3 regions of the Streptomyces sp. NPDC107550 genome follow, and region 3 is predicted to be linked to each of the others. Evidence: predicted binding sites of a transcription regulator. Region 3 holds the regulator's gene; each other region holds the start of a gene.

What was found. The regulator HrcA, encoded in region 3, represses chaperone genes, less so after heat shock. The targets are predictions, from matches to a motif close to TTNGCACTCNGNNNNNCNGAGTGCNAA.
Region 1: a site for HrcA is predicted at 1,467-1,493, ahead of groES (co-chaperone GroES). Genes of this name have one in related genera too.
Region 2: a site for HrcA is predicted at 5,779-5,805, ahead of groL (chaperonin GroEL). Genes of this name have one in related genera too.

The regions. Positions count from the first base shown of each region.
Region 1 covers NZ_JBVKBC010000029.1:13,231-20,741, forward strand. Annotated here, with positions in the region: gene ACZ7LY_RS27950 (polysaccharide deacetylase family protein) at 1-475, shown strand, start outside; gene ACZ7LY_RS27955 (polysaccharide deacetylase family protein) at 472-1,389, shown strand; gene groES (co-chaperone GroES) at 1,637-1,945, shown strand; gene groL (chaperonin GroEL) at 2,122-3,750, shown strand; gene ACZ7LY_RS27970 (SDR family NAD(P)-dependent oxidoreductase) at 4,134-4,907, opposite strand; gene ACZ7LY_RS27975 (MOSC domain-containing protein) at 4,947-5,618, opposite strand; gene ACZ7LY_RS27980 (tryptophan 2,3-dioxygenase) at 5,701-6,582, opposite strand; gene ACZ7LY_RS27985 (LysR family transcriptional regulator) at 6,676-7,511, shown strand, end outside.
Region 2 covers NZ_JBVKBC010000004.1:348,812-356,322, forward strand. Annotated here, with positions in the region: gene ACZ7LY_RS08710 (MurR/RpiR family transcriptional regulator) at 1-423, shown strand, start outside; gene murQ (N-acetylmuramic acid 6-phosphate etherase) at 492-1,445, shown strand; gene ACZ7LY_RS08720 (PTS transporter subunit EIIC) at 1,484-3,034, shown strand; gene ACZ7LY_RS08725 (hypothetical protein) at 3,039-3,248, opposite strand; gene ACZ7LY_RS08730 (hypothetical protein) at 3,337-3,624, shown strand; gene groL (chaperonin GroEL) at 4,025-5,650, opposite strand; gene ACZ7LY_RS08740 (cold-shock protein) at 6,039-6,245, opposite strand; gene ACZ7LY_RS08745 (MoaD/ThiS family protein) at 6,689-6,964, opposite strand; gene thrC (threonine synthase) at 7,012-7,511, opposite strand, start outside.
Region 3 covers NZ_JBVKBC010000002.1:409,347-416,857, forward strand. Annotated here, with positions in the region: gene ACZ7LY_RS04880 (nitronate monooxygenase) at 1-192, opposite strand, end outside; gene dnaJ (molecular chaperone DnaJ) at 326-1,462, opposite strand; gene hrcA (heat-inducible transcriptional repressor HrcA) at 1,463-2,479, opposite strand; gene ACZ7LY_RS04895 (MBL fold metallo-hydrolase) at 2,626-3,357, shown strand; gene ACZ7LY_RS04900 (DUF3097 domain-containing protein) at 3,392-4,216, shown strand; gene hemW (radical SAM family heme chaperone HemW) at 4,289-5,530, opposite strand; gene ACZ7LY_RS04910 (SpoIIE family protein phosphatase) at 5,550-7,511, opposite strand, start outside.

The DNA.
Region 1 (7,511 bases), on a different contig from region 3:
CCCGTACACGGCCTTCCTCACCGACGCCGAGATCCGCCCGCACTACGGCTACTTCCGGCGCATGCGCGCCCTCGGCACCACCCTCGGCAACCACACGCTGCACCACCCCTACCTGCCCGCTCTCTCCCGCGCCGGGCAGCGGCGCGAGATCTGCGGCATGCAGGACCTGATGGCACGGAAGTTCGGCGCGCGCCCCACCCTCTTCCGGCCGCCCTTCGGCAACTACGACCGCACGACCCTCGTAGCCGCCAAGGCGTGCGGGATCACGCATGTGCCGCTGTGGAACGAGGAGATGTTCGCCGACCGCATGGACTACCGCGAGTGGGACCGCGCCCTGCGCCCCGGCGACATCGTCCTCACACACTTCCGCGGCCGTAAGGACTGGAAGGGCACGATGACCGACATGCTCCGCACGTTCCTGCGTACCGTCACCGCCAAGGGGTACGCGGTGGCCCGCCTGGAGGACTACCTGTGACGCCCCGCCCGGGCACGGCTGCCTCCCGTACGGGGGAGAGGGCGGCCCGCGCGGTCCGGCGCGCCGCCGCCTGGGCGCTGGCCGCCGCGCTGCTCGCCGGGCTCACCGGATGCGCGCAGTCCGTCGACCCCATCGAGCGGATGGGCCGCAAGGCCGCCCAGAAGGTCCGCCGCCACCCCGCGCGCCACCCCGTGCGCCCGCCCGCCACCGCGCCCGCCCGCACCGGCTCCCCGAGCCCGTCCGCGCACGCCACCGGCGCGGCACGCACCGGCGTCCTCGGCGGCCGGCCCGGCGGCCCGCACCCGGGGGCGCCGGGCGCGCTGCCCCGCGTCCTCGACCACCTGCCCACCCGCGACCGGGTCGTCTTCCTCACCGTCGACGCGGGCCCGGCCGGCGCCGCCGCGCTGCGCGACCCGGCCTTCGTCCGCCTGGTCCGCGCCCGGCACCTGCCGCTGACGGTGTTCCTGTCCGGGCCCGCCCACGGCCTCGGCGCCCTGCCTGCGCTCGGCGCGGGCGTGCAGAACGGGACGCTGAGCCACCGCTGGCTGCCCGGCCTCGGCGAGCGGGGGCAGCGCGCCGAGGTCTGCGGCCAGCGCGACCGCGTACGCGCCCGCCTCGGCACGGCCCCGCGCCTGTTCCGGCCGCCCTACGGCGAGTACGACGCGGCGACCCTGCGGGCGGCCGGGGCGTGCGGCGCCGACGCGGTGGTGCTCTGGCGGGCGGTGCTGGACGCGGGCGGGCCCCGGTACGCGCGGGGGGCGGCCGGGCCGCGCGCCGGGGACATCGTGCTGGCCCGCGCGGGGGAGGGCGCGGGCGCCGGGAGCGGCCCGGGGCTCGCCGCGCGGACGGTCCGGCTGCTGCGGACGCTGGAGGCCCGGCACCTCGCGGCGGGCCGCCTGGAGGACTACCTCTGAGGAGGCGGCCGGGGGCGGCTGGGGGAGCCCGCGGGTGAGGCGTGAGGGCGCGGCCGGGGGCGGCGCGCGGGACGGAATTAGCAGTCCGCTTGACCGAGTGCTAATCGCAGTCATAGTCTCGGCTCTGGCACTCCCCGTAGGAGAGTGCCAACAGCGACGGGCAGGTCCGGCACCCGCGACGACGGTCCTCCTGGTCGCCACCTCAGACAGTTAACCCCGTGAGATCACCGAAGGGGGAGGTCGGATCGTGACGACCGCCAGCTCCAAGGTTGCCATCAAGCCGCTTGAGGACCGCATCGTGGTCCAGCCGCTCGACGCCGAGCAGACCACGGCCTCTGGCCTGGTCATTCCGGACACCGCGAAGGAGAAGCCCCAGGAGGGCGTCGTCCTGGCCGTGGGCCCGGGCCGCTTCGAGAACGGCGAGCGCCTGCCGCTCGACGTGAACACCGGCGACATCGTGCTGTACAGCAAGTACGGCGGCACCGAGGTCAAGTACAACGGCGAGGAGTACCTCGTCCTCTCGGCCCGCGACGTGCTCGCGATCGTCGAGAAGTAATCCACCTCGGATTACCTCGCTTCACCGAAGCAGAACGCTTTTGCTTCGAGCTGCGCCCCTGGCACCCGCGACGACTATCGAGCCGGGGTCAGGGGCGCGGTTCGTTCATCCCACGCTTCACCGAGGCTTCATCGCAAGCTTCACCCCTAGCTTTCCGAGAGGGCTGAACCGCTCCCATGGCGAAGATCCTGAAGTTCGACGAGGACGCCCGTCGCGCCCTTGAGCGCGGCGTCAACAAGCTGGCCGACACGGTCAAGGTGACGATCGGCCCCAAGGGCCGCAACGTCGTCATCGACAAGAAGTTCGGCGCCCCCACCATCACCAACGACGGTGTCACGATCGCCCGCGAGGTCGAGATCGAGGACCCGTACGAGAACCTCGGCGCGCAGCTCGTGAAGGAGGTGGCGACCAAGACCAACGACATCGCGGGTGACGGTACGACCACCGCCACCGTGCTCGCCCAGGCCCTGGTCAAGGAGGGCCTGCGCAACGTCGCCGCCGGCGCCTCCCCGGCCGCCCTGAAGAAGGGCATCGACGCCGCCGTCAAGGCCGTCTCCGAGGACCTGCTCGCCACGGCCCGCCCGATCGACGAGAAGTCGGACATCGCCGCCGTCGCCGGGCTCTCCGCCCAGGACACGCAGGTCGGCGAGCTGATCGCCGAGGCGATGGACAAGGTCGGCAAGGACGGTGTCATCACCGTCGAGGAGTCCAACACCTTCGGTCTCGAACTGGACTTCACCGAGGGCATGGCCTTCGACAAGGGCTACCTGTCCCCGTACTTCGTCACCGACCAGGAGCGTATGGAGGCCGTCCTCGACGACCCGTACATCCTGATCCACCAGGGCAAGATCGGCGCCATCCAGGACCTGCTGCCGCTCCTGGAGAAGGTCATCCAGGCCGGTGGCTCCAAGCCGCTGCTGATCATCGCCGAGGACGTCGAGGGCGAGGCCCTGTCGACGCTGGTCGTCAACAAGATCCGCGGCACGTTCAACGCCGTCGCGGTCAAGGCCCCCGGCTTCGGTGACCGCCGCAAGGCGATGCTCCAGGACATGGCCACCCTCACCGGTGCCACCGTCATCGCCGAGGAGGTCGGCCTCAAGCTCGACCAGGCCGGTCTGGACGTGCTGGGCTCCGCCCGCCGCGTGACCGTCACCAAGGACGACACGACCATCGTGGACGGCGCCGGCAAGTCCGAGGACGTCCAGGGCCGCGTCGCCCAGATCAAGGCCGAGATCGAGAACACGGACTCCGACTGGGACCGCGAGAAGCTCCAGGAGCGCCTCGCGAAGCTGGCCGGCGGCGTGTGCGTGATCAAGGTCGGCGCCGCCACCGAGGTGGAGCTGAAGGAGAAGAAGCACCGTCTGGAGGACGCCATCTCCGCGACCCGCGCCGCGGTCGAGGAGGGCATCGTCTCCGGTGGTGGCTCCGCCCTGGTCCACGCCTCCAAGGTGCTCGAGGGCTCCCTCGGCAAGGAGGGTGACGAGGCCACCGGTGTCGCCGTCGTCCGCAACGCCGTCGTCGAGCCGCTGCGCTGGATCGGTGAGAACGCCGGCCAGGAGGGCTACGTCATCGTCTCCAAGGTCAAGGAGCTCGAGAAGGGCTCCGGCTACAACGCCGCGACCGGTGAGTACGAGGACCTCGTCAAGGCCGGTGTCATCGACCCGGTCAAGGTGACGCGTTCCGCGCTGGAGAACGCGGCGTCCATCGCCGCGCTGCTGCTGACGACCGAGACGCTGGTCGTCGAGAAGCCGGCCGAGGACGAGGCCGACGCCGGTCACGGCCACGGCCACGGTCACTCGCACTGACCTCTGGTCGCGTCAGTCGCCCGAAGGCCCGCCGCTCCCTCACCGGGAACGGCGGGCCTTCCGCGCACCCGGGGCGCCTGGGCGCGGGCCTCGCAGCCAACTCCCAGCCCCTCCGGCGCTTGAGGAGCGGGGCTTGGGGCGGAGCCCCAGAGTGCCGGTTGCGTCGTGGCCGCTCGCGCAGTTCCCCGCGCCCCTGGCGGGGCTGATCTCAGCGCCGGTAAATCAAGCCTCTCCGGCGATTGAGGAGCGGGGTCTGGGGCGGAGCCCCAGGGGGAGCGCCGGGTGCGTAAAGGTCGAGGGTTCAGTTCAGCCCCGTGGGGCTTCTCGCGCAGTTCCCCGCGCCCCTTAGGGGGCTGATCTGAGCGTCAGTTCTCAGGGGCTGGTTACTGGGGGCCGTATTTGCGGCCGGTGCTTGATGTGACTCCGGAGAGGAGGGCGCGGGGGGTGAGTTTGGCTACGCCCATGAGCGCCTTGTAGCGGGGGTCCGGGATGGACAGGGACTTGCCCCGCGCCAGATCCGCCAGCGCCGCCGCGACCACCTTGTCCGCGTCCAGCCACATCCACCCGGGAATCCCGTCCGTCCCCATCCCGGCCCGCTGATGGAACTCCGTACGGACGAACCCGGGACACAGCGCCATCAGCCGCACCCCGCTCCCCGCCAGATCCTTCGCCACGCCCTGCGTGAACTGCACGACCCACGCCTTGGAAGCCCCGTACGTGCCACGCGGCACGAACGCCGCGACCGACGCCACGTTGACGACCCCGCCGCGCCCCCGCTCCCGCATGCTCTCGGTCGCCGCCGAGGTCAGCCGCAGCACCGCCTCGATATGCACCTTCACCATCGTCAGCTCGTCGGCGAGGGGCACCTCCAGATAGCGCCCCTTGTTGCCGAACCCCGCGTTGTTGACGAGCAGGTCGACCGGCGCCCGCCGGTCCCGCAGCCGCTCCTCGACGGCGCCGATCCCCGCGTCGGTGGCGAGGTCGGCGGTGAGCACCTCCGCCTCGATGCCGTGCCGGTCGTGCAACTCCGTCGCCTGCTCGCGCAACCGCTTCGTGTCGCGGGCGACGAGGACCAGGTTGTGCCCGTCGGCGGCGAGCCGCCGGGCGAACGCGGCGCCGATGCCCGCGGTGGATCCCGTGATCAGTGCCGTAGTCATGACCCCAGGTTAGTGACCCGCCGCCGCGCCCAGGACCGCTCAGACGGACGCCTGCTTCGCCACGTACGCCCGGGCCTTCTCCGCCGCCAGGGGGTGGAGGGCGGCGCCCGCCGCGAGGAGGCGGGGGAGCAGGGTGCGCTCGGTGGTGACCGCCCGGAACTGGAGCTCCACCGTCACCTCGTGGTCCGGGCGGTGGACGATCTCGATCGCGTCGCCGGCCTGGATGCGCCCGGGCTCCAGCACCCGCAGATACGCGCCCGGGGACGCCTGCGAGGTGAAGCGCCGGACCCAGCCGGACTCGCCGAGGTGGCCCTGGAAGGTGCGGCACGGGATGCGGCCCGAGGTCACTTCGAGGAGCAGGTCGGGGCCTACCCGCCAGCGCTCGCCGATCTTCGCGCCGGCCACGTCGACGCCCTCGGTCGTCAGGTTCTCGCCGAACACGCCGGCGCGCAGCGGCCGCCCCAGCTCCCGCTCCCACGCGTCGAGGTCCTCGCGCGCGAACGCGTACACCGCCTGGTCGTCGCCGCCGTGGTGCCGCGTGTCGCACACCGCGTCCCCGGCGAGCCCGCTCCCGCCCGTGCCCGCCACGCCCGGCGCGCTGACCAGCACGGGGTGGTCGACGGGCCGTTTGTCGATGCCGGTCACGCCCTCGGGCTGGTCGGTGTAGAGGACGGGGACGGCGCGGCCGAGGTTCAGCGACAGAAGCTTCATGCCCGGCAGATTACGGGCCCCCGCACGGCCCCGACCACGGGATATACGACCACGGGACATACCGCGTACGGCACCGCGCGCGTCAGCCGATCTCGGTGCGCACCGCGAGCAGTTCGGGGAAGAACGTCAGGTCGAGCGCGGCCTTGAGGAAGGACACCCCGCTGGAGCCGCCCGTGCCCTGCTTGAAGCCGATGACGCGGGTCACGGTCTTCAGGTGCCGGAAGCGCCAGAGCTGGAAGTTCTCCTCGATGTCGACCAGTTCCTCGCAGGTCTCGTACGCGCCCCAGTTCTCCTCGGGGTGCTCGTAGATCCGCTTGAGGACGGGGATCAGGCCCTCGCTGAAGGTGTGCGCGAGGGTGACGTCCCGTTCCAGCAGCTCGCGCGGCACGGCGTGGCCCCGGCGGGCGAGGTAGTGCAGGAACTCGTCGTACAGGGACGGCGACTTGAGCGCCTCGTCCAGAGCGGCGAGGGCGGTGGGGTCGTGGGCGAAGACCTGCGTCATCTTCGCGTTCTTGTTGCCGAGCAGGAACTCGACGACCCGGTACTGCGCGGACTGGAACCCGGAGGCGTGCCCGAGGGCGCCGCGGAACTGCGCGTACTCGCTCGGCGTGAGGGTGGCGAGCACCGACCACTGTTCGAGCAGCTGCTTCTGGATGTGCTTGACGCGGGCCAGCGACTTCAGCGCGGGCTGGAGCTGGTCCCCGGCCAACTGGCGCATCGCGTGCCGCAGTTCGTGGATGACGAGCTTGAGCCACAGCTCGCTCGTCTGGTGCTGGATGATGAACAGCATCTCGTCGTGGTGCGGAGGATCGCTCAGCGGATGCTGGGCCGTCAGGAGTTTGTCCAGGCCGAGATAGCCGCCGTACGTGATCTCCTCGCGGAGGTCGGTGTGGATGCCGTCCTCCAGGGCGCGGGTGTTGTCCGGGGTCACCGGGCAGCCTCGCGGGGTCGCTTCGTCGCTCATGACGTCACTCTCGTCGGGCGTGCCCCACCACGCAACCTCAAAGGATTTCCCGTATCCATCGTGTTTGCCCCAAGTGCGGCTTATGATGGAGGCATGATCGAGGCCCGTCACCTCCGTGTCCTGCGCGCCGTGGCCGCCACCAGCTCCTTCTCCGCGGCGGCCCGCGAGCTGGGCTGCACCCAGCCGGCCGTCAGCCAGCAGATGAAGGCCCTGGAGGCCTCGGCAGGCACCCCGCTGCTCATCCGTACCGGGCGCGAGATGCGGCTCACGCAGGCGGGCGAGGCGCTGGTGCGGCACGCGGCGGGCATCCTCGCCGGGCTGACCGCCGCCGAGGAGGAGGTCGCCGCCATCGCGGGCCTGCGCGCGGGCCGGGTGCGGCTCGTGTCCTTCCCGAGCGGCAGTTCCACGCTGGTGCCGACCGCGCTGGCCGCGCTGCGCGCCGAGCACCCCGGCACCCGGGTCTCGCTGGTCGAGGCCGAGCCGCCGCGCTCGGTGGAGATGCTGCGCGAGGGCGACTGCGACGTGGCACTCGCCTTCCGGTACGCGGGAGCGCACGCGGCGGAGGAGTGGGACGACCTCGTCGTCCGCCCGCTGCTCGCGGACCGCCTGGTGGGCCTGGTCCCCGAGGGGCACGCGCTGGCGGGCGCGCCGTCCGTCACCATCGACGCGTTCGCCGACGAGCCGTGGATCGCGGGCTGCCCGCGCTGCCGCCGGCAGCTGGTGGAGGTGTGCGAGGGCGCGGGCTTCGTACCCCGCATCGACTTCGCCACCGACGACTATCCGGCCGTGGTCGGACTCGTCGGCGCGGGCCTCGGCGTGGCGGTCCTGCCCGAACTGGCGATCGAGTCCGTTCGCCCCAAGGGTGCACGGACAGTGACGGTGGAGCCCGCCGTACAGCGCGAGATCGTGGCGCTGACGCTGCCCGATCT
Region 2 (7,511 bases), on a different contig from region 3:
CAGAAGCTGCTGCGCATCGGCAAGGTCGCCTACGCCCACTCCGACCCGCACCTCGCCGTCACCAACGCGGTGAACCTGCGCTCCGGCGACGTCGCCATCGCCATCACCCACTCCGGCACCACCGGCGACGTCATCGAGCCGCTGCGGGTCGCCTTCGAGCACGGCGCGACCACCATCGCCGTCACCGGCCGCCCCGACGCGCCGGTGTCCCAGTACGCCGACCACATACTGACCACCTCCATCGCCCGCGAGAGCGAGCTGCGGCCGGCCGCCATGTCCTCCCGTACGAGCCAGCTCCTCGTCGTCGACTGCCTCTTCGTCGGCGTCGCGCAACGCACGTACGAGACGGCGGCCCCCGCGCTCTCCGCCTCCTACGAGGCCCTCGCGCACCGCCACGCCCCCCGATCCCGGGGCGGCCGCTGAGCCCGGCCGCCGCACCCCGCCGTACCCCCGACACCCCTCACACCGTCACCCGGAAAGAGCCGTCCGCCATGACCACCACCGACGACGCCGACTACACCGAACTGCGCGCCCAGCTCGCCACCCTCACCACCGAGGCGTTCCGGCCGGAGCTGGCCGAGATCGACCAGCTCCCCACCCTGGAGATCGCCCGGATCATGAACGGCGAGGACGCCTCCGTCCCCACCGCCGTCGCCGCGCAGCTCCCGCACATCGCCGCCGCCATCGACGGCACCGCCGAGCGCATGGCCCGCGGCGGCCGCCTGATCTACGCGGGCGCCGGCACCGCCGGCCGGCTCGGCGTGCTGGACGCCTCCGAGTGCCCGCCCACCTTCAACACCCGCGAGGGCCAGGTCGTCGGCCTGATCGCGGGCGGCCCCTCCGCGATGGTGACGGCCGTCGAGGGCGCCGAGGACTCCAAGGAGCTGGCCGCGGCCGACCTGGACGCCCTCAAGCTGACCGCGGACGACGTGGTCGTCGGCATCTCCGCCTCCGGCCGCACCCCGTACGCCATCGGCGCCGTCGAGCACGCCCGCGCCCGCTACGGCGCGCTCACCGTGGGCCTGTCGTGCAACGCGGACAGCGCCCTCGCCGCCGCCGCCGACCACGGCATCGAGGTCGTCGTCGGCCCCGAGCTGCTCACCGGCTCCACGCGCCTGAAGGCGGGCACGGCCCAGAAGCTCGTCCTCAACATGCTGTCGACGATCACCATGATCCGGCTCGGCAAGACGTACGGGAACCTCATGGTCGACGTACGCGCATCCAACGAGAAGCTGCGGGCCCGCTCCCGCCGCATCGTGTCCCTGGCCACGGGCGCCGACGACGACGCCATCGAGGCCGCACTCGCCGCGACCGACGGGGAGGTGAAGAACGCGATCCTCGTCATCCTCGGCGAGGTCGACGGCCCCACCGCCGCCCGGCTCCTGACCGCCTCGCAGGGCAACCTGCGCGGCGCCCTCGCCGCCGCGGCGACCAGCTCCCCCTGACCCCCCAGATCCACCCGCACAGCAAGGCAGCACGCACCATGGCTGAGAACAAGAACCGCGACGTGGCGGCCTCTATCCTGCCGCTCGTCGGCGGTGCCGCGAACGTCACCTCCGTAGCCCACTGCATGACCCGGCTCCGCCTGGGTCTCGCGGACCGCTCGCTGGTCCAGGACGAAGCGCTCAAGGCGCTGCCCGACGTCATGGGCGTGGTCGAGGACGACACGTACCAGATCGTCCTCGGCCCGGGGAAGGTCGCCCGGGTGACGCCCGAGTTCGAGACGCTGGTCGACGAGGGCAGGGCCGCCGCACCGGCGGCGGCCCCGGCCGCCGAGGGCAGCGCCGAGGCCCCGGCGGGCGGCACGCCCACCGCCGACGAGCTGGCCGCGCAGGGCGCCGCCATCAAGGCCCGGCAGAAGGCGAAGAACGCCACCCCGTTCAAGCTGTTCCTGCGCAAGGTCGCCAACATCTTCGTGCCGCTGATCCCGGCCCTCATCGGCTGCGGCATCATCGCCGGCATCAACGGCCTGCTGATCAACCTCGGCTGGCTGCCCGGCGTCACCCCCGCGCTCGCCGCCATCGCGTCCGGCTTCATGGCGCTGATCGCCGTGTTCGTCGGCTACAACACCGCGAAGGAGTTCGGCGGCACGCCCATCCTGGGTGGCGCGGTCGCCGCGATCATCGTGTACGCGGGCGTCGCCAACGTCTCGGCGTTCGGCCAGAAGCTCAGCCCCGGCCAGGGCGGTGTCCTCGGCGCGCTGGGCGCGGCGGTCCTCGCGGTGTACGTCGAGAAGTGGTGCCGCAAGTGGGTGCCGGAGGCGATCGACGTCCTCCTCACGCCGACGCTGACGGTCCTCATCTCCGGCCTGGTCACGATCTTCGGCCTGATGTTCGTCGCCGGCGAGATCTCCACCGGTATCGGTACGGCGGCGAACTGGCTGCTTGACAACACGGGCGCGTTCGCCGGTCTCGTCCTCGGCGGGCTGTTCCTGCCGCTGGTCATGCTCGGGCTGCACCAGGCGCTCATCCCGATCCACACCACGCTCATCGAGCAGCAGGGCTACACGGTCCTGCTCCCCATCCTCGCCATGGCGGGCGCGGGGCAGGTCGGCGCGGCCATCGCGGTGTTCAAGCGCCTCAAGAACAACACGTCGATCCGCAAGACCATCCGCTCGGCGCTCCCCGCGGGCTTCCTCGGTGTCGGCGAGCCGCTCATCTACGGTGTCTCGCTCCCCCTGGGCCGCCCCTTCATCACCGCCTGCGCGGGCGGGGCGGCGGGCGGCGCGTTCGTCGGCCTCTTCTCGATGCTCGGCACCAAGGTCGGCTCCACGGCCATCGGCCCGTCCGGGTGGGCGCTGTTCCCGCTGCTCGACGGCAACCACGGCTGGGGTTCGACGGCGGCGATCTACGGCGGCGGGCTGCTGGTCGGTTACGCCGTCGGCTTCCTCGCCACGTACTTCTTCGGCTTCAGCGCGCAGATGCTCGTGGATCTGAACGCGGACGTGGACGCGGGCGAGTCCCCGCAGGCGCACGCCGAGGCGGCCCCGCAGTCGGAGCCGGCCCCGGCGCAGGAGCCCGCCAAGACGGTCTAGCGGTCTAGTAGTACACGCCGGGCAGATAGAAGTCCGGCTTGGCGAACCCCGGTCCCGGGCTCACCGGACCGGGGTTCTGCTCTGCCCGGGGCGCCGGGGCCGCGCCGGGCGTCGCGCTCGCGCCGGGCGCGGCCAGTCCCGCGAGCGCCACGAGGACCGCCGCCCCGGCCACGCCCAGTCCTACGGTCCGCTGATCACGCTTCTTGTTCCTCATACGGGGCCCAACGAGCGGGGGCGGGCCGCGTAACTCCCTCGCGGGCGCTCGGGGTGCGGGGTGGCCGGGGCTGACCCATCCTGGGGCCATGGCAAACAGCGCCCTTTCCAAGATCTCCTGGACCGAGTTCCGTCCCGATCGGCGGCGGCTGGCGGCGGGGGCCGCGGTCGCGGGGTTCGGGATGCTCACCGCCGCGGTGGGTGTCGGGTTCCTCGCGTACGAGATCGCCCGTGCGGGACGTCAGTGGACCGGCACGTGGGACGTGCCCCCGTCGGAACTGGCGTCCCGGGCCCTTCATCAGGCCCAGGCGGCGGCCCAGAGCGCGACCAAGGCCGGCCGCCAGACGTGGACCACCTACGCCGAAAACCCGGCGTAACCGCTCCGCGGACAGAGGGGCTGGAAATTGGCGTTGAGGCCGACTCCCTCAGGGGCGCGGGGAACTGCGCGAGAAGCCCCACCGGGGCTGAACTGAACGCACAACGTGCACTTACCCGGCGCTGGGGTGCCGCCTTGCCCACCCTGCCGCCCCAGGCGGCAGATTGCCCAAGGCGGGGGCGGCTCCCCCAGGGCACCGGTGCTGGCAGCCCCGTAAGGGGCGCGGGGAACTGCGCGATCAGCCACAGCGCACGCTGTAGACGAAGAACCACCAGCCGGGGCTGTCACCTCAGGGGCGCGGGGAACTGCGCGGCCAGCCACGACGGCGGCGCACGCGGCTGAGGGCGGTACCCCCCGTTGGGGGTACCGCCCTCAGTTGGGAACGGCCGAGCCTAAGAGGCTCAGAAGTCCATGTCACCGCCCGGCATACCGCCACCCGCAGGCGCAGCGCCAGCCTTCTCAGGCTTGTCGGCGATAACAGCCTCGGTGGTGAGGAACAGCGCAGCGATGGACGCCGCGTTCTGCAGAGCGGAACGCGTGACCTTCGCCGGGTCGATGATGCCCTCGGCGACGAGGTCGACGTACTCACCGTTCGCGGCGTTCAGACCGTGCCCGGGGGTCAGGTTGCGCACCTTCTCCACGACGACACCGCCCTCAAGGCCGGCGTTGGTGGCGATCTGCTTCAGCGGAGCCTCAAGGGCCAGCTTCACAGCGGAGGCACCGGTCGCCTCGTCACCCTCCAGCTCCAGCTTCTCGAACACCGCGGAGGCCTGGAGAAGCGCCACGCCACCACCGGCGACGATGCCCTCCTCGACGGCCGCCTTCGCGTTGCGAACGGCGTCCTCGATGCGGTGCTTGCGCTCCTTCAGCTCGACCTCGGTCGCGGCACCGGCCTTGATGACGGCGACGCCACCGGCGAGCTTCGCCAGGCGCTCCTGGAGCTTCTCGCGGTCGTAGTCCGAGTCGGAGTTCTCGATCTCGGCGCGGATCTGGTTGACGCGGCCCTGGACCTGGTCGCTCTCACCGGCGCCGTCGACGATCGTCGTCTCGTCCTTGGTGATGACGACCTTGCGGGCGCGGCCGAGCAGGTCGAGCCCGGCGTTCTCCAGCTTGAGGCCGACCTCCTCGGAGATGACGGTGCCGCCCGTGAGGATGGCGATGTCACCGAGCATGGCCTTGCGGCGGTCGCCGAAGCCCGGGGCCTTGACGGCGACGGACTTGAAGGTGCCGCGGATCTTGTTCACGACGAGCGTGGACAGGGCCTCGCCCTCGACGTCCTCCGCGATGATCAGCAGCGGCTTGCCCGACTGCATGACCTTCTCCAGCAGCGGAAGGAGGTCCTTCACGTTGGAGATCTTGGAGTTGACGATCAGGATGTACGGGTCGTCGAGCGACGCCTCCATACGCTCCATGTCGGTGGCGAAGTACGCCGAGATGTAGCCCTTGTCGAAGCGCATACCCTCGGTGAGCTCCAGCTCCAGACCGAAGGTCTGGGACTCCTCGACGGTGATGACGCCTTCCTTGCCGACCTTGTCCATGGCCTCGGCGATGAGCTCGCCGATCTGGGTGTCGGCGGCGGAGATGGAGGCCGTGGAAGCGATCTGCTCCTTGGTCTCGACATCCTTGGCCTGCTCGAGCAGGGCGGCGGAGACGGCCTCGACGGCCTTCTCGATGCCGCGCTTGAGGGCCATCGGGTTGGCGCCGGCGGCCACGTTGCGCAGGCCCTCGCGGACCAGGGCCTGGGCCAGGACGGTCGCGGTCGTCGTGCCGTCACCGGCGACGTCGTCCGTCTTCTTCGCGACCTCCTTGACCAGCTCGGCGCCGATCTTCTCGTACGGGTCCTCGAGCTCGATCTCCTTGGCGATGGACACACCATCGTTGGTGATCGTGGGGGCGCCCCACTTCTTCTCGAGGACGACGTTGCGACCCTTGGGGCCCAGGGTCACCTTGACGGCGTCGGCGAGCTGGTTCATGCCGCGCTCGAGGCCGCGCCGTGCCTCCTCGTCGAACGCGATGATCTTGGCCATGTGAAGTGGTCCTCCCGGACGGGGTGGAAACGCAAACGGACCGTGCTGGTGCCCGCGACGGACGGCCTGCGAGCCTTGTGGTTCCTTGCCCCACCCGGCTCCCGGACCTCACCGACCCGATCCAAGTTCTGTCACTCTCACTCGTAGAGTGCTAAGCCCAATGATTAGCACTCGACCCCTCCGAGTGCAAGGTGCTCCCGACAAGCGGACCCTTCCGGACGGCGCCCCTCGGCCACCCACACCCCCACGCGCCCCCGCGTACGCGACCGCGCGCGCCCCGCGCCCGCGCCGCACCCCGCGCAGCACGAAGGGCCCGCCCCCGGTGTCCGGGAGACGGGCCCTTCGTGGACCTGCTGAGTTGCGAAGCTTGCAGTCAGACGCGCGCGCTTCAGCCGGCGGCCACGCGGACCATGTCGGCCTGCGGCCCCTTCTGGCCCTGCGAGATCTCGAATTCGACTCGCTGACCCTCTTCCAGGGTGCGGTAGCCGTCCATCTGAATCGCGCTGTAGTGGACGAAAACATCCGCACCACCGTCGACCGCGATGAAGCCGTACCCCTTCTCCGCGTTGAACCACTTGACGGTGCCCTGAGCCATGCCTAACTCCCCTATTACTGGCCCTTGCACAGGACCGCACTTCGCGGACCCGGGTCAGACCTCACTCCCCATGGGATGGGGGGTGTGCGCCGGAACGCGTCGACCGCGGCTGAATGTATCTGCCCAACTGCCGTCTGCAACAGGTCAATCGGACGAGAAATCTGGGCAGCACCGATCGGGGAAACCGGGGCGACTCGCCGTCTTACCGGGCAAGTCGGGCCGCGTAAATGCCATAAAAGACCCTAAAGGGCCGGGCAGTTTGGCTGCTTCTTGTCGGGGAGCGGGCGAGAAACTCATATGCGCCCGTCATGCACCACGTACGAGAACGAATCAGCTTCCCCAACTGTACCGCGCTCAACCATGCAGAATTGCCCCCTCCGCTTGTGTGCGGAGAGGGCAATCCGGGGTGATGCGAGGAGTGTGCGCGCCTTTCGGCGGAATACTCAGCCGCCGGCGACGGCCGGGATGATCGAGACGCCCGCGCCGTCCGGCGTGGCGGTCTGCAGGCCCTGCTCGAAGCGGACGTCGTCGTCGTTGACGTAGACGTTGACGAAGCGGCGCAGCTTGCCCTGGTCGTCCAGGACGCGGGCGGCGATGCCCGTGTGGTTCTTCTCCAGGTCGGCGATGACCTCGGCGAGGGTGGCGCCCTCGGCGGGCACCTCGGCCCGCCCGCCGGTGTAGGTGCGCAGGATGGTGGGGATGCGGACGTTGACGCTCATGATCACCTCAGTGGTACGGCCGTGCGGAAGCGAAAGGGGCGGGGTTCTCAGCCGGCGAGCCCGGCGGAGCGGAACGCGTCGAGCGAGGGCCGGATGGTGGCGGTGGCCTGCGAGGTCTCCGCGACGGCGTCGAGGGTCTTGAGGCCGTCGCCGGTGTTCAGGACGACCGTGGTGAGGGACGGGTCGATGAGGCCGGCCTCGATGAGCTTCTTGGTGACGCCGAGGGTGACCCCGCCGGCGGTCTCCGCGAAGATGCCCTCCGTGCGCGCCAGCAGCTTGATCGCGTCGACGACCTGCTCGTCGGTGACGTCCTCCACGGCACCGCCCGTGCGGCGCGCGATGTCGAGGACGTACGGGCCGTCGGCGGGGTTGCCGATGGCGAGGGACTTGGCGATCGTGTTCGGCTTCTGCGGGCGCACCACGTCCTGCCCGGCCTTGTACGCGACCGACACCGGCGAGCAGCCCTCGGCCTGGGCGCCGAACAGCTTGTAGGGCTTGTCCTCGACGAGGCCGAGGGCGATCAGCTCCTTGAGCCCCTTGTCGATCT
Region 3 (7,511 bases):
GGGGCGGTCGGTCAGCCCCCGCAGCTGCTTGATCTCCTGGTACATGCCGTCGGCCGTCTTGTACCCGGCGGCGAGGAAGCCGAGGCCGCCCGCCTCGGACACGGCCGCCGCGAGCTGCGGCCGGGAGGCGCCGCCCGCCATGGGGGCCTGCACGATGGGCCAGGGGCACAGGTCGGTGACTGCACAGGACATGCCCGCATCGTGCCATGTCACGCCCGGACCTCCGAATCGACGCCGGGCGGCCCGGACGCCCTTCGGCCAGGAACGCGCGAGGGGCCCGGGGAACACTCCCCGAGCCCCTGTACGAGCGCTACGACCTACGCGGTCACCGCCCGTTGAACGCGTCCTTCAACCGCGAGAACAGCCCCTGCTGCCCCGGCTGGAACTGCCCCGTGGGGCGTTCCTCTCCGCGCAGGGCGGCAAGCTCGCGCAGTAGCCGCTCCTGCTCGGGGTCGAGCTTCTGCGGAGTCATGACCTCGACATGCACGATGAGGTCGCCGCGTCCGCCGCCGCGCAGGTGCGTGACGCCGCGCCCGTGGAGCGGGATCGACTGGCCGGACTGGGTGCCGGGCCGGATGTCGACCTCCTCCATGCCGTCCAGCGTCTCCAGCGGCACCTTCGTACCGAGGGCCGCGGCCGTCATCGGGATGGTGACCGTGCAGTGCAGGTCGTCGCCGCGGCGCTGGAACACCGCGTGCGGCAGCTCGTGGATCTCGACGTACAGGTCGCCGGCGGGGCCGCCGCCGGGGCCGACCTCGCCCTCGCCCGCGAGCTGGATGCGCGTGCCGTTGTCCACGCCGGCCGGGATCTTCACCGTCAGCGTGCGGCGCGAGCGGATGCGGCCGTCACCGGCGCACTCCGGGCAGGGGGTGGGCACGACCGTGCCGAAGCCCTGGCACTGCGGGCACGGCCGCGAGGTCATGACCTGGCCGAGGAAGGACCGCGTGACCTGCGAGACCTCACCGCGGCCGCGGCACATGTCACAGGTCTGCGCGGACGTGCCGGGGGCGGCGCCCTCGCCGTTGCAGGTGCCGCAGACGACGGCCGTGTCGACCTGGATGTCCTTGGTGGTGCCGAAGGCCGCCTCGTTCAGCTCGACCTCCAGGCGGATCATGGCGTCCTGGCCGCGCCGCGTGCGGGACCGGGGTCCGCGCTGCGACGCCGTGCCGAAGAAGGCGTCCATGATGTCCGAGAAGTTGCCGAAGCCGCCCGCGCCGAAGCCGCCCGCGCCGCCCCCGCCGGACTGCGACAGGGGGTCGCCGCCGAGGTCGTAGACCTGCTTCTTCTGCGGGTCGGAGAGCACCTCGTAAGCGGCGTTGATCTCCTTGAACCGCTCCTGGGTCTTCGGGTCGGGGTTCACATCGGGGTGAAGTTCCCTCGCCAGCCTTCGGAAGGCCTTCTTGATCTCGTCCTGGGAAGCGTCGCGGCGCACGCCGAGTACGGCGTAGTAGTCCGTGGCCACTTACGACTCCGCCAGGATCTGTCCGACGTAACGTGCCACTGCGCGTACTGCTCCCATCGTTCCCGGGTAGTCCATGCGGGTCGGTCCGACCACGCCGAGCTTGGCGACTGCCTCGCCGCCCGAACCGTAGCCGACCGACACGACGGACGTGGAGTTGAGTCCCTCGTGGGCGTTCTCATGACCGATGCGCACGGCCACGCCCGAATCGTTCACCTCACCAAGGAGCTTGAGGAGCACGACCTGCTCCTCAAGGGCCTCCAGTACGGGCCGGATGGTGAGGGGAAAGTCATGTCCGAAGCGGGTGAGATTGGCGGTGCCGCCGATCATCAGCCGCTCCTCGGTCTCCTCGACGAGCGTCTCCAGCAAGGTGGAGAGCACCGTCGTGACCGTACCGCGGTCGTCCTGCTCGAAGGCTTCGGGCAGGTCCTGCACCAACTGCGGCACGTCGGTGAAACGGCGTCCGGCCACCCGGCTGTTGAGCCGGGCGCGCAGGTCCGCGAGGGACGCCTCACCGAACGGCGCCGGGCAGTCGATCATCCGCTGCTCCACGCGCCCGGTGTCCGTGATCAGCACGAGCATCAGGCGGGCGGGGGCGAGCGAGAGAAGCTCGACGTGGCGCACGGTGGACCGGGTCAGGGACGGGTACTGGACGATCGCCACCTGCCGCGTGAGCTGCGCGAGCAGCCGTACGGTACGGCCGACGACGTCGTCGAGGTCGACGGCGCCCTCCAGGAAGTTCTGGATGGCGCGCCGCTCGGGCGCCGTCATCGGCTTGACGCCGGCGAGCTTGTCGACGAAGAGGCGGTAGCCCTTGTCCGTGGGGATGCGGCCGGCACTGGTGTGCGGCTGCGCGATGTACCCCTCGTCCTCCAGGACCGCCATGTCGTTGCGCACGGTCGCCGGGGAGACACCGAGGCGGTGCCGCTCGGTGAGGGCCTTGGAGCCGACCGGCTCCTCGGTGCCCACGTAGTCCTGGACGATGGCGCGCAGCACTTCGAGCCTGCGTTCACTGAGCATCGGCGCACACCTCCAGCGGTTGGTCCGGCGATCGGTGGATCGGTCGATCCGCCTGTCTGGCACTCGGTGCGGGTGAGTGCCAGTCGTCCCCGGCTCAGTGTACGGCCGTCGGGTACGGGACCGGCAAGGGCGCTAGCGTCGGGCCCATGGAACGTATCGACTGGGCGGGGACGGGTTGGGAGGAACTGGGCCCTCGCGTGGGCCGGGTCCGGCTGCCCGGCTGGGACTGCACGGCGGGGCTCGTGGTGGGCGAGGGCGCTGCCCTGCTGATCGACACCGGATCGTCACTTCGTGAAGGCGCCCGGCTGCGCGCGGACGCCCGGCGCCTGCTGGGCTCCCTCGCGCGGGTGACGCATGTCGCGCTCTCGCATCCGCACTTCGACCACGTCTTCGGCACGGCGGCCCTCTCGGGCGTCGAGGTGTACGGGGCCGTGGGCCTCGGCGCGGTCCTCGCGCGGGGCGCTGAGGCGCTGCGCGCGGACGCCGTACGGCACGGCCTGGACGCGGAGTCCGCCGAGGCCGCCGCCGACCTGCTGGTGGCCCCGCGCCACGAGGTGTGCGGCGAGTGGACGCTCGACCTCGGCGGCGGTTTCCAGGTGCTGCTGGCGAACGTCGGGCCGGGGCACACCGGCCACGACCTGGCCGTCCTCGTGCCGGGCGAGCGGGAGACCGTGTTCTGCGGGGATCTCGTGGAGGAGTCGGGTGAGCCGCAGGCGGGACCGGACGCGATGCCGGGGCGGTGGCCGGCGGCGCTCGACCGGCTGCTGGCGCTCGGCGGCGAGGACGCGGCGTATGTACCGGGGCACGGTTCGGTGGTGAACGCGGAGTTCGTCCGCGCGCAGCGCGCCACATTGGCGGCCCGCTCCGGCGTGTCGTGACCGGGCCGCGGCGATTGCTCATATCGTCTGCCGAATGCGCCAGTACTCCCCCGATCTGACTCCCCCCTGGAAGCGGAAGACGCCCGCGCCCGAGGTGCCCGCCGAGCCCGATCTCGTCGTGGAGGAGGTCACCACGGGCTTCTGCGGGGCCGTCGTACGGGTGGAGAAGACGGCGCAGGGGCCGACGGTGACGCTGGAGGACCGGTTCGGCAAGCACCGGGTGTTCCCCATGGAGCCGCGCGGCTTCCTGCTTGAAGGCAAGCCGGTCACGCTGGTCAGGCCCTCGGCGGCGCGCGGCCCGGCGCGGCCCTCACGGACGGCGTCCGGGTCGGTGGCGGTGCCGGGGGCGCGGGCGCGGGTGGCGCGGGCGGGCCGGATCTACGTCGAGGGCAAGCACGACGCCGAGCTGATCGAGCGGGTGTGGGGAGACGACCTGCGCATCGAGGGCGTCGCCGTGGAGTTCCTCGAAGGCGTGGACGACCTGCCGGCGATCGTCGCGGAGTTCGCGCCGGGCCCGGACGCGCGGCTCGGCGTGCTCGTGGACCATCTGGTGCCGGGCAGCAAGGAGTGGCGGATCGCACAGGAGGTGACGAGCGAGCACGCGCTCGTCGTCGGCCACCCCTACATCGACATCTGGGAGGCGGTGAAGCCCGCCTCGGTCGGCATCGAGGCGTGGCCGAGGGTGCCGCGCGGCCAGGACTGGAAGACGGGCGTGTGCCGCGCGCTGGGCTGGCGGGTGGCGCACACCGGGGAGGCGTGGCAGCACATCCTGTCCCGGGTGCGCTCGTACAAGGACCTGGAGCCGGAGCTGCTGGGCCGCGTCGAGGAACTGATCGACTTCGTCACGGCCCCGGAGTGACGCGGGGGCGTACGCGCAGGTCCTGATCCGCTGGTCCGGCGCCTGATCCGCCCCCCCCCATGAGGGAACCCGTCAGTCCACGAGGTCGCGTACGACCGCGTCCGCGAGGAGCCGGCCGCGCAGGGTGAGGACCGCGCGGCCGTCCGCGTACGGGCTCTCTTCGAGGAGGCCGTCGGCGAGGGCCTTGCGGGCGGCGGCGAGGCCGGCGGGGCGCAGCAGGTCGAGCGGGCAGCCGTCGCGCAGGCGCAGCTCCAGCAGGACGCGCTCGACGCGCCGGTCCTCGTCGGACAGGATCTCCCGGCCGGCGCCGGGTGAGCGCCCCTCGGCGAGGGCCGCCGCGTAGGCGCCGGGGTGCTTGACGTTCCACCAGCGGACCCCGCCGACGTGGCTGTGGGCGCCGGGGCCCGCGCCCCACCAGTCGGCGCCGCGCCAGTACAGCTCGTTGTGCAGGCAGCGGCCCGCGTCGGTGGTCGCCCAGTTCGACACCTCGTACCAGTGGAAACCGGCCGCTCCCAGCACCTCGTCCGCGATCAGGTACCGGTCGGCGTGCACGTCGTCGTCGGTCATGGGGACCTCGCCGCGCCGGATGCGCCGGGCGAGCTGGGTGCCCTCCTCGACGATGAGGGCGTAGGCGCTGACGTGGTCGGGGCCCGCGCCGATCGCGGCGTCGAGGGAGGCCCGCCAGTCGTCGTCGCTCTCGCCGGGGGTGCCGTAGATCAGGTCGAGGTTGACGTGGTCGAACCCGGCGGCGCGGGCCAGCGCCACGCACTCCTCGGGCCGGCCGGGCGTGTGCGTACGGTCGAGGACCTTCAGGACGTGCTGCCGGGCGCTCTGCATGCCGAACGAGATCCGGTTGAAGCCGCCCGCGCGCAGTTCCTCCAGGTAGGCCGCGTCCACGGACTCGGGGTTGGCCTCGGTGGTGATCTCCGCGTCGTCCGCGAGCCCGAACTCCTCGCGGACGGCCGCCAGCATCCGTACGAGGTCACAGGCGGCCAGCAGGGTCGGGGTGCCGCCGCCGACGAACACCGTGCGCACCGGGCGGGGGTCGTCACCGAGCACCTTGCGGGCGAGCCGTACCTCGTCGGTGAGGGTGCCCGCGTAGTTGTCCCGGGAGGCGAGGACACCGCCGCTGCCGCGCAGCTCGGTCGCGGTGTACGTGTTGAAGTCGCAGTAGCCGCAGCGCGTGGCGCAGTACGGGACGTGCAGATAGAAGCCTAGGGGGCGGGCGGCGGCGCCGGCGAGGGCGGAGGCGGGCAGGGAACCGTCGGCGGGGACGGGCTCGCCGTCGGGGAGAGCGGAAGGCATACCGTCCATTGTCCCGCGCCGGACGCGGTCACCGTGCCTGGAGCACCAGGAGCGCCAGATCGTCGTCGGGCGGGGTCGGCGCGAAGGCGTGCACGAGGCGCCGGATGCGCTCGGCGAGCAGCGGCGCGGACAGCCCGGCGCAGCCCGCGAGGGCCAGGGCGAGGCCGTCGCCGTCGTCGAACTGGCGGGGGCCCGCGCGGCGCTCGGTGACGCCGTCGGTGACGCAGAGCAGGGTGTCGCCGGAGCCCAGCTCGAAGTCCTGGCTGGTGTAGTCGGGGTCGTCGACGACGCCGAGGAGGACCTGCGGGGCGCCGACGGCGACGATCTGGCCGCCGGGCCGCATGAGCAGGGGCAGGGGGTGGCCGGCGGAGGCGAGGGTGCAGGCGACGCCGTACTCGGTGGGGACGAGTTCGCCGTAGAGCAGGGAGAGGAAGCGGGAGGTGGAGCCCTCGGGGGGTACGCCCTGGCCCCCGGCGGCGGCGAGGGCGCGGGCGGCGGCGTCGGCGGCCTCGGTCGCGTCGTCGAGGAGCAGCCGGTTGAGCCGGTCGAGGACCTGGGCGACGGGGTAGCCCTCGCGGGCGAGCAGCCGCAGCCAGGGGCGGGCGAGGCCGATGACGACGGCGGCCTCGGGTCCCTTGCCCTGGACGTCGCCGAGGGCGAAGCACCAGCGGCCGTCCCCGGCGGGGAACACGTCGTAGAAGTCGCCGCCGGGGCCGCCCGCCTCCTTCGGCTCGTAGACGAGGGCGCTCTGCACGCCGGGGATCTCCGCGATGGACGTCGGCAGCAGGCCGCGCTGGAGGATGCGGCTGATGGTGGCCTGGCGGGTGTAGCGGCGGGCGGCGCTGACGGCGAGCGCGACGCGGCGGGCGAAGTCCTCGACGAGCCCGGTGATCTCGTCGGGGAAGCGCGCGACGCCCTCCCGGCCGATGAGCAGCACCCCGAGCGTGCGCCCGCCGGCGGACAGCCGGTACGCGAGCGCCGCCCCGCCGGTCGTGGGCGCCTCCGGCTCCGGCTCCGGCTCCGGTACGACCTGCTCCGGCACGACGTGCTTCGGTACGGGGCTGCCGGGCGCGGGCGCCGCTGGCTCCGGTACGGGGATGCCGGGCGCGGGCGAGTCCCGCTCCGGTACGGGGATGCCGGGCGCCGGGGCCGGGGTCTCGGGGCCGGTGAGGGCGCCCAGGGCGTCCGGGCCGGCCGGAGCGTCCGGGCTGCCGAGGGCGTCCGGCGTGCCGAGGGCGTCCAGGGCGTCCGGCGCGTCCAGCGGCCAGGGCATCGGGACCGCCGCCGTGCGGGCGGAGTCGGGCAGGCGGGGCGGCTCCTTCTCCAGCGTCCGCCGCAGCTCCTCGACGCGGTGTTCGTGCAGATGCCGGACGCGGGCGAGGCGGGGCGCCTGGAGCGGGTCGGCGGAGTCCAGTTCGTGCCCGGCCACGGGCAGCCCGCGCCCTTCCTCGTCGTAGAACCAGACCGCGCACCAGTCGGCGAGCCGGGGCACGAGGAGCTGTCCGACGAGGGCCGCGACCATGTCCTCGTCGAGCTGGCCCGCGAGCATGTCGGACGCTTCGGCGAGGAAGCTGAGCGCGCCCCGGTTGATCCAGTCCCGGTCCTGGGGCGGGCGGACGGGCGCCGGGCCGAGGAGTTCGCTGGCGCGCAGCCCGCGCTGCATGGAGCGCAGGGCGGCGCCCGGGTCGTCGCCCGCGGCGGGTTCGGCGCCCTCGGCGGGCAGCCGGGCCCAGACGGTCTTGGTGCCGGCGCGGTAGGTGATGCCCCAGGCGTCGGCGAGGGCGGCGACGAGGTGCAGGCCCCGGCCGGACTCGGGGGTGCCGGGGTCGCGGCCCGCGCGGTCGTTGCGTACGGCCCGTGCCGGGTGGTGGTCGGTGACCTCGACGACGAGGCCGGCGAGTCCGCCGTCGGCGGCGGGCTCGAAGCGGCACAGCAGGTCGACGTCGGTGCCGGCGTGGACCACGGCGTTCGTCACGAGTTCGCTGAGCAC